Regions from separate parts of the Rhizobium sp. X9 genome, predicted to be linked through region 4. Evidence: riboswitches for the same ligand, from Rfam matches in the RefSeq annotation. Region 4 holds a riboswitch; each other region holds the start of a gene.
The links. Region 4 has a riboswitch for cobalamin ahead of nrdH (glutaredoxin-like protein NrdH). Riboswitches for the same ligand answer to the same signal wherever they lie in the genome.

Region 1: it holds a riboswitch for cobalamin, as region 4 does, so the genes downstream of both, JZY08_RS17555 (ABC transporter substrate-binding protein) here and nrdH (glutaredoxin-like protein NrdH) in region 4, are expected to answer to the same signal.
Region 2: it holds a riboswitch for cobalamin, as region 4 does, so the genes downstream of both, JZY08_RS03020 (CbtB domain-containing protein) here and nrdH (glutaredoxin-like protein NrdH) in region 4, are expected to answer to the same signal.
Region 3: it holds a riboswitch for cobalamin, as region 4 does, so the genes downstream of both, bluB (5,6-dimethylbenzimidazole synthase) here and nrdH (glutaredoxin-like protein NrdH) in region 4, are expected to answer to the same signal.

Annotation. Positions count from the first base shown of each region.
Region 1 is NZ_CP071312.1:570,228-573,645, forward strand. Features, by position in the region: gene JZY08_RS17550 (iron ABC transporter permease) at 1-495, opposite strand, end outside; gene JZY08_RS17555 (ABC transporter substrate-binding protein) at 492-1,514, opposite strand; cobalamin riboswitch at 1,680-1,915, opposite strand; gene JZY08_RS17560 (GNAT family N-acetyltransferase) at 1,955-2,833, opposite strand; gene argE (acetylornithine deacetylase) at 3,063-3,418, shown strand, end outside.
Region 2 is NZ_CP071311.1:626,387-629,804, forward strand. Features, by position in the region: gene JZY08_RS03010 (cytochrome c) at 1-109, shown strand, start outside; gene JZY08_RS03015 (cytochrome c) at 333-1,253, shown strand; cobalamin riboswitch at 1,439-1,680, shown strand; gene JZY08_RS03020 (CbtB domain-containing protein) at 1,845-2,027, shown strand; gene JZY08_RS03025 (CbtA family protein) at 2,038-2,757, shown strand; gene JZY08_RS03030 (hypothetical protein) at 2,762-3,076, shown strand; gene JZY08_RS03035 (type 1 glutamine amidotransferase family protein) at 3,270-3,418, opposite strand, start outside.
Region 3 is NZ_CP071311.1:1,464,821-1,468,238, forward strand. Features, by position in the region: gene JZY08_RS07205 (DUF2865 domain-containing protein) at 1-849, shown strand, start outside; gene bluB (5,6-dimethylbenzimidazole synthase) at 980-1,696, opposite strand; cobalamin riboswitch at 1,792-1,977, opposite strand; gene JZY08_RS07215 (TolB family protein) at 2,182-3,012, opposite strand; gene JZY08_RS07220 (glyoxalase superfamily protein) at 3,203-3,418, shown strand, end outside.
Region 4 is NZ_CP071311.1:2,893,565-2,896,982, forward strand. Features, by position in the region: gene JZY08_RS13880 (ATP-binding cassette domain-containing protein) at 1-416, shown strand, start outside; gene JZY08_RS13885 (nucleoside triphosphate hydrolase) at 413-1,042, shown strand; cobalamin riboswitch at 1,175-1,400, shown strand; gene nrdH (glutaredoxin-like protein NrdH) at 1,654-1,875, shown strand; gene nrdI (class Ib ribonucleoside-diphosphate reductase assembly flavoprotein NrdI) at 1,887-2,285, shown strand; gene nrdE (class 1b ribonucleoside-diphosphate reductase subunit alpha) at 2,273-3,418, shown strand, end outside.

The DNA.
Region 1 (3,418 bases), on a different replicon from region 4:
CGAACCGGCGACCCCCGCCAGAATGATGGCGCTGTTGCCGTGTCCTGCCCTGACCGCCAGAAGGCTGACCAGCGAAAAAGCGACAAAAGCACCGATCAGAGCGCCTGCCGGCATCGTCAGAAACCCGGCGCCGAAGCCCAGAAGCGCCACCGCGACGGCGCCAGTGGACGCACCGGCGGAGATGCCGAGAATATAGGGATCGGCGAGCGGATTGCGCAAAAGCGATTGCAGCACCGCACCGGCGAGCGCCAGCGAAGCACCGCAACAGGCGGCGACGACGGCGCGGCTGAGACGGTAGCTCCACACGATGCCCTCATCCAGCGGCTCCAGCGGATAACCCGCGTGGAAGACACGGTTGGCGATGGTTTTGGCCACCACATCGAAGGGAATGGCAGTCTCACCGATGGCCGCTCCGGCCATCAGCGCGACGAGCAGCAGGGCCAGCGCGGCAAAAGCCAGACCAGCCCTGCCTAGATGGACGGAAAAACCGTTCACTTGGCGAGGCCGGCGGCGGAAATCGCGTCGGCCAGCGTTTCGATGCCCTCGATCGTGCGGATGGTCGGGTTCATCGCCTGTGCGTCCATGTCGAAGACGTGTTTGTCCTTGACGGCCGGCATGATGCTGGCAACCGGATCGGTCGCAAGGAACTTGCGCTTGACGGCAACATCATCGGCAGGGAAACGGCGGCGATCCATCTGGCCGGCGACGATCACGGTCGGATTGGCCTTGGCGATGGTTTCCCAGCCGACGGTTGGCCATTCCTCATCGCTTTCGATGACATTTTTCAGCCCGAGCGCGGACATGATGTAACCTGGCGCACCCTTGCGGCCGGCCACATAGGGATCGATATCGAGTTCGGCGCTGGAGAACCAGAAGACGGCGGAAAGCTTGCCATTCGCCGATGCAATCTTGGCGCGGGCTGCCTCTTCGCGCTTCTTCAGGTCGGCAACAACTTCCTCGCCGCGATCCTGCACGTTGAAGATCTTGGCGAGGTCGCGGATTTCCTGATAGATGAGGTCCATGGTGAAGACGGTGTTGCGCACGCCATCGCCACCGCCGGAATTGTCCTTGCCCATGCAATCGGCGGGCGAGGTATAAACGGGGATACCGAGCTCGGCGAATTGCGCCGGTGTTCCGACAACACCCTCCGGGCCGATCTGCCACTGGAACTGCGTCGTCACGAGGTCCGGCTTCTTGCCGACCACGGCCTCGAAACTCGGATCATTGTCAGCCAGCCGCTCGACCTTTGCATTGGCCTCCTCGTAACCCTTCAGAACCGGGCCGATCCACAGCGCCGTGCCAACCACCCTGTCGGCAACACCGAGCAGATAAAGAACCTCTGTCGTGCTCTGGCCAACGGAGACAGTGCGCGAAGGCGCCTGCCTGAAGGTGATATCCTCGCCGCAGCTGTTGATCGTCAGCGGATAGACGGTCTCAGTGGCATGGGCAGTGCCGGCGGCAAATGCGACGGCCATAAGAGCGGCCGTAACCGGCAGGTGTTTGAAATAAAACATATGTTCTCCAGTCTAAATTAGGTGGCGTGATCCGAAGCGGCGCGTATCAAAACGCGTGGCGACAAACGGATGGCGTGTGTGGAGATGGAGAACGGGGCACGGAATACGTTTCCGCAGACGGAAAGGTCATAATCAGCTCCTCTTCCGGGCATCCCCGCCCGTAACGATGGTCCATATTATGACGGCAGGTCTCCTGGCTCGCGAATATGCACCGTTCATCTGCCTTCCCGTATCCCGGAGGATACAGTGGCATGACGCTTTCAGGCGTCACGGGGATGAGCGGCAATCCGCTTACAGTTGCGGGGGCAGCCACGGCATTGGGCGAAAAACATCACCCGCACCATGTTCCCTATTAATCCCTTTGCCCTTCGGCTTCAGGAACCGTCGGTTTCTGACATACGGGCCAAGCGGCGGGGCGTCAATTGCGATAGTGCCGCAGCTCAACACAAAGACGGACCTGCCAGCGCGAAAATTTTCGCCGCGCCCGAGCCGACCGGTTGAGGCCCATCTTTCGACATGGTGGTCAGCGTCTCGATCACCACCAACCCGGATTGCACCAGAAAATCGGTGAAAAGCCCGCTGTCGCACACGGCATCGAGGCGCACCAGCTGATCATCCAGATCGGCAAAATGCCGCTGGACCAGCGCGATCGCATCGGTTTCCTCGCGCGCAACGACCGGGCCGACGATGTGGCCCCGCCCCGCCACTCGGCGCAATGCAAAAGCGATGAGGTGATCCGCCTCGAACAATCCGTAACCCGTATTCTCCTTCAGAAGCCGCTGGAGGACGCCACGGCGCGAGACGCCGAAGGCTAGCCGGTCGATCGCCACCACGTCCGCCAGATGATCTTCCGACAGTGGCTCGATCCTTCTTTTCTTACCAGGTGTGGGCATTTCGACAGGGCACAGCGGCTTTCCCCGAAGGAGATGCACTTTTTCCGTATCTCCCACAAAGCCGAGCCCGGAAAACAGCCGCCGCGACACGTCCGTCGCGTTCAGCCGCAGGGAGACGGTGGGGAATTTCGCGATCAACTGCCGCACCAGCCATGGTGCGACGCCCTGCCCCTGCAGGCGGGGGGAAACGATGACCATGCCGAGTGTTGCAAAACCCTCGGCATAGGGAAAGAGCATCGCGGTTGCGACAACGCGGTCAATCTCGTCCAGCGCGGCAAGTCCAACGCCGCACTGGCGCAGGAAACACCATTCATTTGCGTGATAACGCCACCCGACAGCCATGGAAAGCGCATGCAGATGATCGGCATCCATTTCGGCGATATCCACCGTCCGCAACTCGAAACTATCGACTTTGAGCAGGTCCATACCAAAAGGCCCTCATCCCTTCTGCGCGGAACCGTCATTCGGTCCAGGCAGCCCAGCCACGACACCCGAAGATAACCAGCCTCACCAGCACGAATTTCCTGAAAGCACTGGAAGGACACAACAATCTACCGAAATCATCCGCATTTCGGCAGATAAACGCCGCAGACCATTCTAAGCTTTTGCGATGACAATCCGGTCAAGCGTAAGCGGCCGGCCAGCGGAGACGGCCATGAACGCAATCGAAATCCTTGAGCGTCTTGTCGGTTTCCCATCGGTGGTTGGCACCGCCAATGGCGACATTGCCGGATGGATTGCCGATTATCTGGAGAGCCAAGGCGCGACAGTATCGCTGCTGCCGGGGCCCGAGGGCGACCGCGCCAATCTGTTTGCCACCTTCGGACCTGCCGACGCCGCCGGCTATGTTCTGTCCGGCCACATGGATGTGGTTCCCGCCGGAGAGCCGGAATGGTCTTCCGATCCCTTTACGCTCAGAACCGAAGGGGACCGTCTTTACGGACGCGGAACCACCGACATGAAGGGCTTCCTGGCCACGGTTCTCGCTGCAGCTCCGGCTTTTTCACGCAT
Region 2 (3,418 bases), 880 kb from region 4:
CACGGTTCTCGCCAATCTCCCCACCGATGAAGCGGGCGTCACCACCGCCATGAAGACGCTCGGTGCAGACTGCGGCACCTGCCACCAGACCTATCGTCTGAAGAAATAATGTGTCGGAAGACTGCTTTCGAGCGGTCTTTTCCCGGTCGCGGCTAAGCCGTGAACCGCTCCCGCGTCATCCTCGCCCCTGAGGCGAGGATCCATAAGCCGTCGAATTGTGGACCCTCGGTTCAGGCCCGGGGAAGACGTCCAGCAAGCGGGAGGGCTATCGATAATCTCGACCGCCTTCGGGCGGCCAAATATGCTCGGTCGGGCAAAAGGGGAGAGGGGTCATGTCCTCCATTTGGACGAAGCTTGCGGGCGGGATCGCGGTTGCGGCCATTGCGGGTTACGGAATTTTCGCCTGGGTCACCGCGCCTCAGCGGCAGGCGCCCAGCCATTGGGTGAGCCTCGGCGAGCCGGATCTGGCCAATGGCGAAACGCTGTTCTGGGCCGGCGGCTGCGCAAGCTGCCATGCGGCACCCGATGCGACGGGTGATGCGCTTTTGACGCTTTCGGGCGGGCAGGCGCTGAAAAGCCCCTTCGGCACCTTCCATGTGCCCAATATTTCCTCCGATCCGCAGCATGGCATCGGCAGCTGGACGCTGGCGGAATTCGGCGATGCCATGACGCGCGGCGTCGGCAAGAACGGCGAACATCTTTACCCCTCCTTCCCCTATGCCTCCTATGCACGCATGACGCAGAAGGACATCAACGACCTCTACGGTTATCTGAAAGTCCTGCCCGCCAGCCAGAACGACGCGCCGGATCACGATCTGCCTTTCCCCTTCAACCTGCGCATGGCGCTGGGCGGCTGGAAATTCCTCTATTTCGACACATCGACGCGGCCCCGCGTCGAGCTTGCCAATGCCAACGCCGAATTGCTGCGTGGCCAATATCTGGTGGAAGGGCCCGGCCATTGCGGCGAATGCCATACGCCGCGCAACGCGCTTGGCGGGTTCCTCAAGGATAAATGGCTGGCCGGCGGTCCCAATCCGGAGGGCGAAGGCCGCATCCCCGACATCACCCCCGGTTCGCAAAGCATGGGAGCCTGGGCGGCGGCCGATATTGCCAGCTATCTGGAAACCGGCTTCACCCCGGAATTCGACAGCGTCGGCGGTTCCATGGTCAAGGTGCAGCAGAACATGGCGCGTCTGACGGCCGATGATCGCGATGCGATTGCCGCCTATCTTAAGGCGATACCGTCGCGGTAACCCTCGGCCGTCATGCCGGACTTGATCCGGCATCCAGCCACGGCGCGTCTGCGCCGTGAGACGGATCTATTGCGATCAAGGACTTGATCGTGCTGGACCCCGGATCTAGTCCGGGGTGACGAAGGTGGAGGCGACGGCGTGCGGTTGGAAAGCAGGCCCGCCATTGACTCCCGCACCCACCCGTCGGATAACAATCCTGTGATGGTTCCTTCCGGGCGTTCCGGAAGGTGAAAAGGGAACACGATAGGGAGACATCCTCATTCGTGGCTGCCCCCGCAACTGTGAGCGGAGAGCCTGAAACGAAATGCCACTGGTAAGCCATCTCGCGGGGAACCGAGGTTCCCGATCAAGGCGAGGGTGATGTCGGGAAGGCGTTTCAGGTTTTGACCCGTAAGCCAGGAGACCTGCCATTACGGAAATGTCCATGCCGGCGGGGTGTCCGGAAGAGCGGAATTTCAGGGCGGCCAGGCAAGGTGGCTCCCTGTGTCAGTCTCGTTATCCCCGTGGTGAAGTGTATCGCATGCGGCTGCGCGGCTTCTTGCCGTTCCGCCGCGTCTAAAGGCGCGGGGTCGCGCCGTAAGAGGGGTCACCATGTCCATCAACCAGAATACGGCAAATGCCGCCGTTTCAGCAAAAACGGGCAGCTTCGCGCAATCGCTGACGGCGATCGTGCTTGGCCTGTTCGTCGTCGGTTTTGTCGGCTTTTCGCATGTCGAAGCCGTTCACAATGCCGCGCATGACACACGTCATGCCAATGCTTTCCCCTGCCATTGAGGGGTAAAGCATGTCGTTCTTTCGCAATATCGTTTTTACCGCAGTTCTCGTCGGCATCGTCGGCGGTTTCGCCGTCTCGGCCATGCAGGCTGTCGGCACCACGCCGCTGATCCTTCAGGCGGAAACCTATGAAAGCGCCGGTGGCGAAGCAGCCCACAGCCATGATGCGCCCGCTGCCGGTTCCGCGGCCGCCGTTCCCGCCCATGAACATGATGAGGAGGCCTGGGCTCCGGCCGATGGCTTCGAGCGCACCGCCTATACGGTGGCCGCCAATGTTCTGACCGCCATCGGTTACGCACTGGTGCTGACCGGCCTCATCTCTCTGCGTGGCACCAATGCCGGCTGGCGCGAAGGTCTTCTGTGGGGCGTTGCCGGTTTCGCCGCCGTCATGCTCGCACCGATGATCGGCCTGCCGCCGGAACTGCCGGGAAGCCCGGCTGCAGCACTTGAGGCGCGGCAGATCTGGTGGCTCGCAACCGTTGCCGCAACCGCGGGCGGCATCGCGCTGATCGCGTTCCGGCGCGAACCCTGGGCAATCGTTCTGGCGCTGGTGCTGATCGTTGCCCCGCATGTTGTGGGCGCGCCGCTTCCGCCGGAAGGCGAACATGCGCTGGCGCCGCTGCCGCTGGAGCGCCAGTTCATTGTTGCCGCGACCATTACCAGCTTTGTTTTCTGGGCTCTGCTTGGAACATTGAGCGCGTTTTTCCTGAAGCGCTTCCAGTCGGCTTGAGACCATGCAGGACGCAGCGGGATGGAGTGACGAACTCGATGCGCTGCGTTTTGCCGTTCCCGGTCACGGCGCTTTCTGCGCCGTGCACCGCCTTGCCTTCAAGGCAGTTCTTGGCGCCAGCCCCGAAAGGGGGGCGGCGCTCGCTTTCTTCCACGAGCACGAAGCTGCTTTTACGGCTGCGGCACTCGCCAAGATAAAACGCTCGGCCTTGCCCGCCGGTCGTAGCCTGCATTTGAACAGTCGCGATATCCGCCGGGCTATTGCGGGCGAGGGCGGGGATGTCGCGCCCCGTGTCTGCCGGGTGCTTGATCGCGGGTAATGCGCGATAGTCTCACGACTTAACCTCCCCACCACCCTCATTCCTGTGCTTGTCACAGGAATCCAGTCGATGCGGCTCTCGCGCAGCGGGATGAGTCTTTTCAGCCCAAGGACTTGGGCTGGCTGGATTCCCGTGACAAGCACAGTAATGAGGCTAGGAGGGCCCGCAAAAACTGTCGATACCAGAATGCGCCTCACCGGTGCTCCGCCGCAAAAATTCCAAGTTCCGCCTCGGCTTCCGGACCAAAGAGGCCGAGGTGTTTCAGAATTTCCACCGCGAAACTCACCGGCGCACTGCCGGCTGCCGTGATGATGCCGCCATCGCTGACCGCTTTCGGCTGGT
Region 3 (3,418 bases), 1.4 Mb from region 4:
AATGCCGGGCTCTGCGCCGAGATCGGCGATGCCCTGGTCGATGCGCAGAGCGAGCGCGACGCCATCATCCGCGACCGTGACGATGCCATGGCAGCGCAGCGCAGCGACGACGGCGACATCAGACGCCAGCGCATTCTCGCCGCGCTCGACGCCAATGGCTGCAGCCCCCTCCCTGAAACGGAAGCACAGCTGCCGCCGGCTCCCGATGTCACCCGCTACCCCGATGCCTTTCGCCAGCAGGAAAATCAGCCGGGACAGGCCGGGCTTTCGCCCTATCCCGGCTCCGCCGGGGAAGGTGGGCTTAGAACCCTCTGCGTGCGCACCTGCGACGGCTCGTTTTTCCCCATTGCCGCCAATGCCTCGCCGCTTGATTTTCGCGCCCAGGCGGAGCAATGCCAGAAAATGTGTCCGGGAACAGAGACGGAGCTTTATTTCCACTCCATGACGGATCAGGAAACCGCCGACATGGTGTCTGCCGAAACCGGAAAACCCTACAAGGACCTGCCAACCGCCTTTGCCTATAAAAATGCCTCGGCAAAGGCACCGGGCTGCGCCTGCAACATGGCCGCCTATCACGACGAGATGCAGAAGCAGGAAGAGGCAGCCCGGCCGGAAGCCGAAAAACCCTATTCCGGCATCACCACCATCCCATCACCGCAAGGCGACAAGGCTCAGAAACCCGCAGAGCAGCAGCAGGCCGCAAAGCCGCCGGAGCAACCGGTTCCTGAACGCGACTACGACCCGAACGACAGCAAGGTCCGCGTCATCGGCCCGAAATTCCTGCCCGATCAAACTGGGCGGATCGACCTGAAGAACCCCGCGCTGAAGGGTATACAGCCGCAGCAATAGCGTGCTGTGGGGCCTCCCCCTTAGGGCGGTCAGTTATGGAGCGAGCGCGTGCAGCTTGTTTCTTCTCCCCGACGGGGAGAAGAAACAGGCGGCAACGCTTTGCCTCTCACAAGCGAGCCCCAGCCTCCCTCTACCGCCCGCCCCACCGGTTGCGAAACACCAGTTCCTCCAGCGGCACGCGCTGACGCCAGCCCTTCACCGCCAGTTCCGGTTCGGTGTAAAGCTCATCGACGCGGCCGAGGCAGAGCCAGGCGACGATTTCGATATGGTCGGGGATTTCCAGAATGGCGCGAATGTCGCTGTCGTGGAAAATGCTGACCCAGCCGACGCCGATGCCTTCGGCGCGGGCCGCCAGCCAGAGGTTCTGGATGGCGCAGACGGTCGAATAGACATCCGTGCGCGGATTGTGGGTGCGGCCCAGCACCACCTTGCCGCCACGCGTCGGATCGCAAGTGACACAGATGCTGAGCGGCGCCTTGCGGATGCCCTCGAGCTTCAGGCTGCTATAAAGCGCCTGCTGCTCGCCTTCAAACATCGCCGCCGCCTCCTCATTGGCGCGGCGGAACGCCACCCAGGCCGCCTGTCTGACCGCGCCGTCGGTCACAAGCGTGAAATTCCACGGCTGCATGAAGCCGACCGAGGGGGCGGAATGCGCCGCCTTCAGCAAACGCTCCACCACATCATCCGGCAGCGGATCGGGCAGGAACTGGTCGCGCACATCGCGGCGGGTTTCAATGACGCGGTAGATCGCCTCGCGCTCCTCCTCCGAAAACGGGCGAGCGGGCGAAAGCGCATGATCGGACGCATTGGCATCGAGTGAACTGGTCGCGAGCGGATCGGTCGGCATCGTCTATCCCCAACAATGCTGGCGCGCCGCCATAAAAACCGGCTCCGGTTTCCAAACGCACGACACGCCCTTCAACAACCTGCCGCCGTCCACGCAGCCAGTCTATCCTGTCAGGCCGGTCTTCTGACTCGGCTTCATCCGCCCGCTTTCGCCTTCCCGAATTGCTTCAGTGGCATCAGAAAAAGGGCATCCGCCTCACAGCGCTGGGCACGTTCCGGTTTCGCACCGGATTCCCGATTCTCCCGCCGCAAATTGCGGGCACCTGACGCAAGAACCTATGGGCAAGAAAGCTTGCGAATACAAGCATATTGCAGAGCGATGCGGCAATGTGACCATGGCGAGCCCCCTACACCTCCGTCATTCCGGCCTTGAGCCGGAATCCAGCCAGCCCAAGTCCTTGGGCTGAGACGAGTCTTTTCACCGCGCAGACGCGCGTCTACTGGATTCCGGCTCAAGGCCGGAATGACGGGTCCTCCTTTACCGCATCACTCCACGGGGAAATAACGCACATACGCAAACTCATCCCCATCCGGTGACCAATTGGGTGAATTCATCGTTCCCTGCCCGCCAAACAGCTCGAACAGCGTCTCCACATTGCCGCCATCCATGTCCATCAGCCGCACGCGCACATCAAGATCGCGCGGGTGGTCGAAGACATCGGCGTCGTAGGAGACGAAGACCACCTTGTCACCCCTGGGGGACGGGTGCGGGAACCAGTCGCCATAAGCGCTGTCAGTGATGCGCTCGACGCTGGAGCCATCCACCCGCACGCGCCAGATCTGCATCAACCCGGTGCGGCTGGAATTGAAATAGATCCACCCGCCATCCGGCGAATAATCCGGCCCGTCATTACGGCCCTCACCATGGGTAAGGCGCGTTTCAACACCGCTGGCTATATCCATGGCATAGATGTCGAAAACCTGATCGCGAATGCCGCAATAAGCAAAGCTTTTCCCATCCGGCGACCAGCCGTGCCAATAGGACGGAAGGTTCCTTGTCATCAGCCGCGGCGTGCCGCCCGTCGATGGCAAAAGGTAGATGGCGCTCTTGCCGAATTCCACCTTGTCTGAAATGGCATAGAGCGAACCATCAGGCGAAATGCCGTGGTCGTTGTTGCAGAGCGTGGCAAAGCCGGTATCGACTTTCTCCGGCGCAGCATCACCGGCAAGAGACAGGCGATAGAGCAGCCCTTCGGCGTTCAACAGCAGATATCTGCCGTCCGGCGACCAGTTCGGCGCCTCGAACAGCTCGGATGTCTGCCACACCACCCGCATCTGCCGGGTGCGGATGTTGAAGATTTCGATGGAACTGCGCATGCTGCCTCCCGGGCCTGTCGATAGTCTGGATCGGGACGGCGCGACGCAGATATTCCATTTGCATCCGCCACCACCGTGATTATGATCCTAGGGCCGCAGGCACCGTCCTGCAAATTCAAATAGGAAAAAACGCCAGCGCTCCGGCACCGCCCGCACCGCTTCCCGTTTCTCCCAGATCCGAGGTTCCGCGATGAATACCATCGCCGATCACGGCATCCGGTTCGGCCGGATCGCCGCAATGCTTCCTGTCAAGAATATCGAAAAAGCCCGTGATTTTTATGTCGGCGTGCTGGGTTTCGAAAAGACCTTCGAAAACGGCAATCCCGTCGGTTTCATGATCCTGAAACAGGGCAATGCCGAGCTGCACCTGACATTGCAGCCCACCCATAAGGCAGCGCCCTTCAAT
Region 4 (3,418 bases):
GACCGGCCATGGAAAAATTCGCCCGCGAGAAACTGTCGGAACTCGGCCTGATGACGATCCAGAACATCAATCAGGCGGTGGAAACCCTGTCCGGTGGCCAGCGTCAGGGTGTCGCCGTGGCGCGCGCGGCTGCCTTTGGCTCCAAGGTCGTCATCCTCGACGAGCCGACCGCAGCGCTCGGCGTCAAGGAAAGCCGCCGCGTTCTGGAGCTTATTCTGGATGTGCGCTCGCGCGGGTTGCCGATCGTTCTCATCTCTCACAACATGCCGCATGTTTTCGAGGTTGCGGATCGCATCCATATTCACCGGCTGGGCAAGCGCCTGTGCGTCATCAATCCGAAGGATTACACCATGTCCGACGCCGTTGCCTTCATGACCGGCGCCAAGGAAGCGCCAAAGGAAACGCTTGCCGCATGACGCTGAAGCTTGAGACGATCGTCGAAGACGTTCTTCGGCGGGCAGAGGGCCAATCCCGTTTCATCATCGCCATTGCCGGTCCCCCTGGGGCCGGCAAATCCACGCTGGCGGATGCGCTCTGCGACGCTCTGCTGGCGCGGAGCGAAACGGCTGCCGTCCTGCCGATGGATGGCTTTCATATGGACAATGGCATTCTCGAAGAGCGGGGGCTGCTGCCGCGAAAGGGCGCTCCCGAAACCTTCGATGTGCGTGGTTTCCTCGATATCGTCTCCGCCGTCCGCAAGGGCGGACAGGAGGTGCTTGTTCCGGTTTTTGACCGTTCCCGCGAAATTGCCATCGCCTCCGCCCGTGCTGTCCCGCCAGAGACACGCTTTGTCCTTGCCGAAGGCAATTATCTCCTGCTGAATGAAGCGCCCTGGACCACGCTTTCCGACAGCTTTGACCTCACCATCTTCGTTGGCCCGTCCGTCGCGGTGCTTGAAGAGAGGCTGCGGAACAGATGGCAGGGTTACGGTCTCGATGCGGCTGCGATCCACGCCAAACTTTTTGAGAACGATCTTCCCAACGGAAAAAGGGTAATCGAGAACACTCGCCCCGCCGATATTCGCATCGATATCTGGGAATAGATTAACGCTTTTCCCGTCTTGAGCGGCAACTCCATTTATCGTTAAGCCTTTGTTGACTCTGTGTTGAATCTTTTTGATCCACAGGGTGGGGCTTTTCCATGTCTATTTATTGACGAGAAAATTTCCTCATATACTATATGTGGTGTTCGAGGTTCTTCCGATTCGCAAGCGTCGGGAGCTAAGACGGGAATTCGGTGCGTAACGCCATTAATGGCGGAGCAAGGCCGAAACTGCCCCCGCAACTGTAAGCGGTGAGCATCGTTCCGATTTGGGTCACTGGAGCCGAAAGCTCCGGGAAGGCCGGAATAGATGTTGTGACCCGCAAGTCAGGAGACCTGCCTTGAGCGCAAACGTCCACGGGCGGGGTGTCCGGAGGAAGGTGTTGACGCAAATGATTTGCGTGCGCCCTTTTCTGCCCCCTCCAGAACAAGCTTCGGGGTGAAGTCATGCCAGTGCATTTTTTTGAGTTCCTGCGCTCGTCGGCGTAGAGAATGATTTTCCACGGCTAAAGGCCGTGCCCGCCACCTGAATGACAGAACCATCGCCAACCGATTGCGATCGCAATCGGCAATGTTGAGCCGTGTGCAAAAGCGGCTTCGAAAGAGGAAATCATGACCGTCACCGTTTACAGCAAGCCCGCCTGCGTCCAATGCACCGCCACCTATCGCGCACTCGACCGCATTGGCGTGAGCTACGAGATCATCGATATCTCCGAAGATGCGGATGCGCTCGATCATGTTCGCGGCCTTGGTTACATGCAGGTTCCGGTGGTCGTCGCCGGCGAGCGCCACTGGGCGGGTTTCCGTCCAGATATGATCGGCTCGATCAGCTGAGGCGGCGGGCGATGGGGCTGATCGTCTATTATTCCAGCCGGTCTGAAAACACGCATCGCTTCCTTCAGAAACTGGGACGACGATTGTTTCGCCTGCCGCTGGGTGCCGAGGAGGAGGTGCCGCATGTGTCGGAACCCTATGTACTCGTCACCCCCACCTATGGGGGCGGCGGCACGAAAGGGGCCGTGCCGAAACCGGTGATCCGGTTCTTGAACGAGCCTTCCAACCGAAACCTCATTCGCGGCGTCATTGCGGCGGGAAACACGAATTTTGGCGCAGCTTTCGCATCCGCCGGAGATATCGTCTCGCGCAAATGCGCGGTGCCGTTTCTCTATCGCTTCGAGCTTCTCGGCACGGAGGAAGATGTCGCCAATGTCAAACATGGATTGGAACGATTTTGGACACGCTGACCTCGAGCGCGCTGCGCAAGGACGCCAAACAGCCGGTAGCCGCAAGCCAGAAACCGGTCGATACTGGGCTGGACTACCACGCGCTGAACGCGATGCTGAACCTCTATGACGCGGATGGAAAAATCCAGCTCGACAAGGACCGCCTTGCGGCGAGGCAATATTTCCTCCAGCACGTCAACCAGAATACCGTCTTTTTCCATAACCTCAGGGAAAAGCTCGATTATCTGGTGACCGAAGGATATTACGAGCAGGAGGTGCTGGACCAGTATTCCTTCAATTTCGTTCGTGACCTCTACGATGAAGCCTATGCCCGGAAATTCCGCTTTCCGACCTTTCTCGGCGCCTTCAAATATTACACCTCCTATACGCTGAAGACCTTCGACGGAAAACGCTATCTGGAGCGTTACGAGGATCGCGTCTGCATGGTGGCGCTGGCTCTGGCGCGCGGCGATGAGCAGCTTGCCCGCGATCTGGTCGACGAGATTATTTCGGGCCGCTTCCAGCCGGCAACGCCGACCTTTCTCAACGCCGGCAAGAAAAGCCGTGGTGAGCTGGTCTCGTGTTTTCTGCTGCGTGTAGAAGACAATATGGAGAGCATAGGCCGCTCCATCAATTCGGCCCTGCAGCTTTCCAAGCGCGGCGGCGGCGTGGCGCTGTCCTTGACCAATATTCGCGAATTCGGAGCGCCGATCAAGCAGATCGAAAACCAGTCTTCCGGCGTCATTCCTGTCATGAAGCTGCTGGAGGATAGTTTTTCCTATGCCAACCAGCTTGGCGCGCGACAGGGTGCCGGCGCGGTCTATCTGCATGCCCACCATCCGGATATCATGCGTTTCCTTGATACGAAACGCGAAAACGCCGACGAAAAAATCCGCATCAAGACCCTGTCGCTCGGCGTGGTGATCCCCGACATTACCTTCGAACTCGCCCGCAACAACGAGGATATGTATCTGTTCTCGCCCTATGATGTGGAGCGGGTCTATGGCGTGCCGCTGACCGAGATTTCGGTCACCGAAAAATATCATGAAATGGTCGCCGACAGCCGCATCCGCAAGAAGAAGATCAAGGCGCGTGAGTTCTTCCAGGTCATCGCCGAAATCCAGTTTGAAAGCGGTTATCCCTACATCATGTTC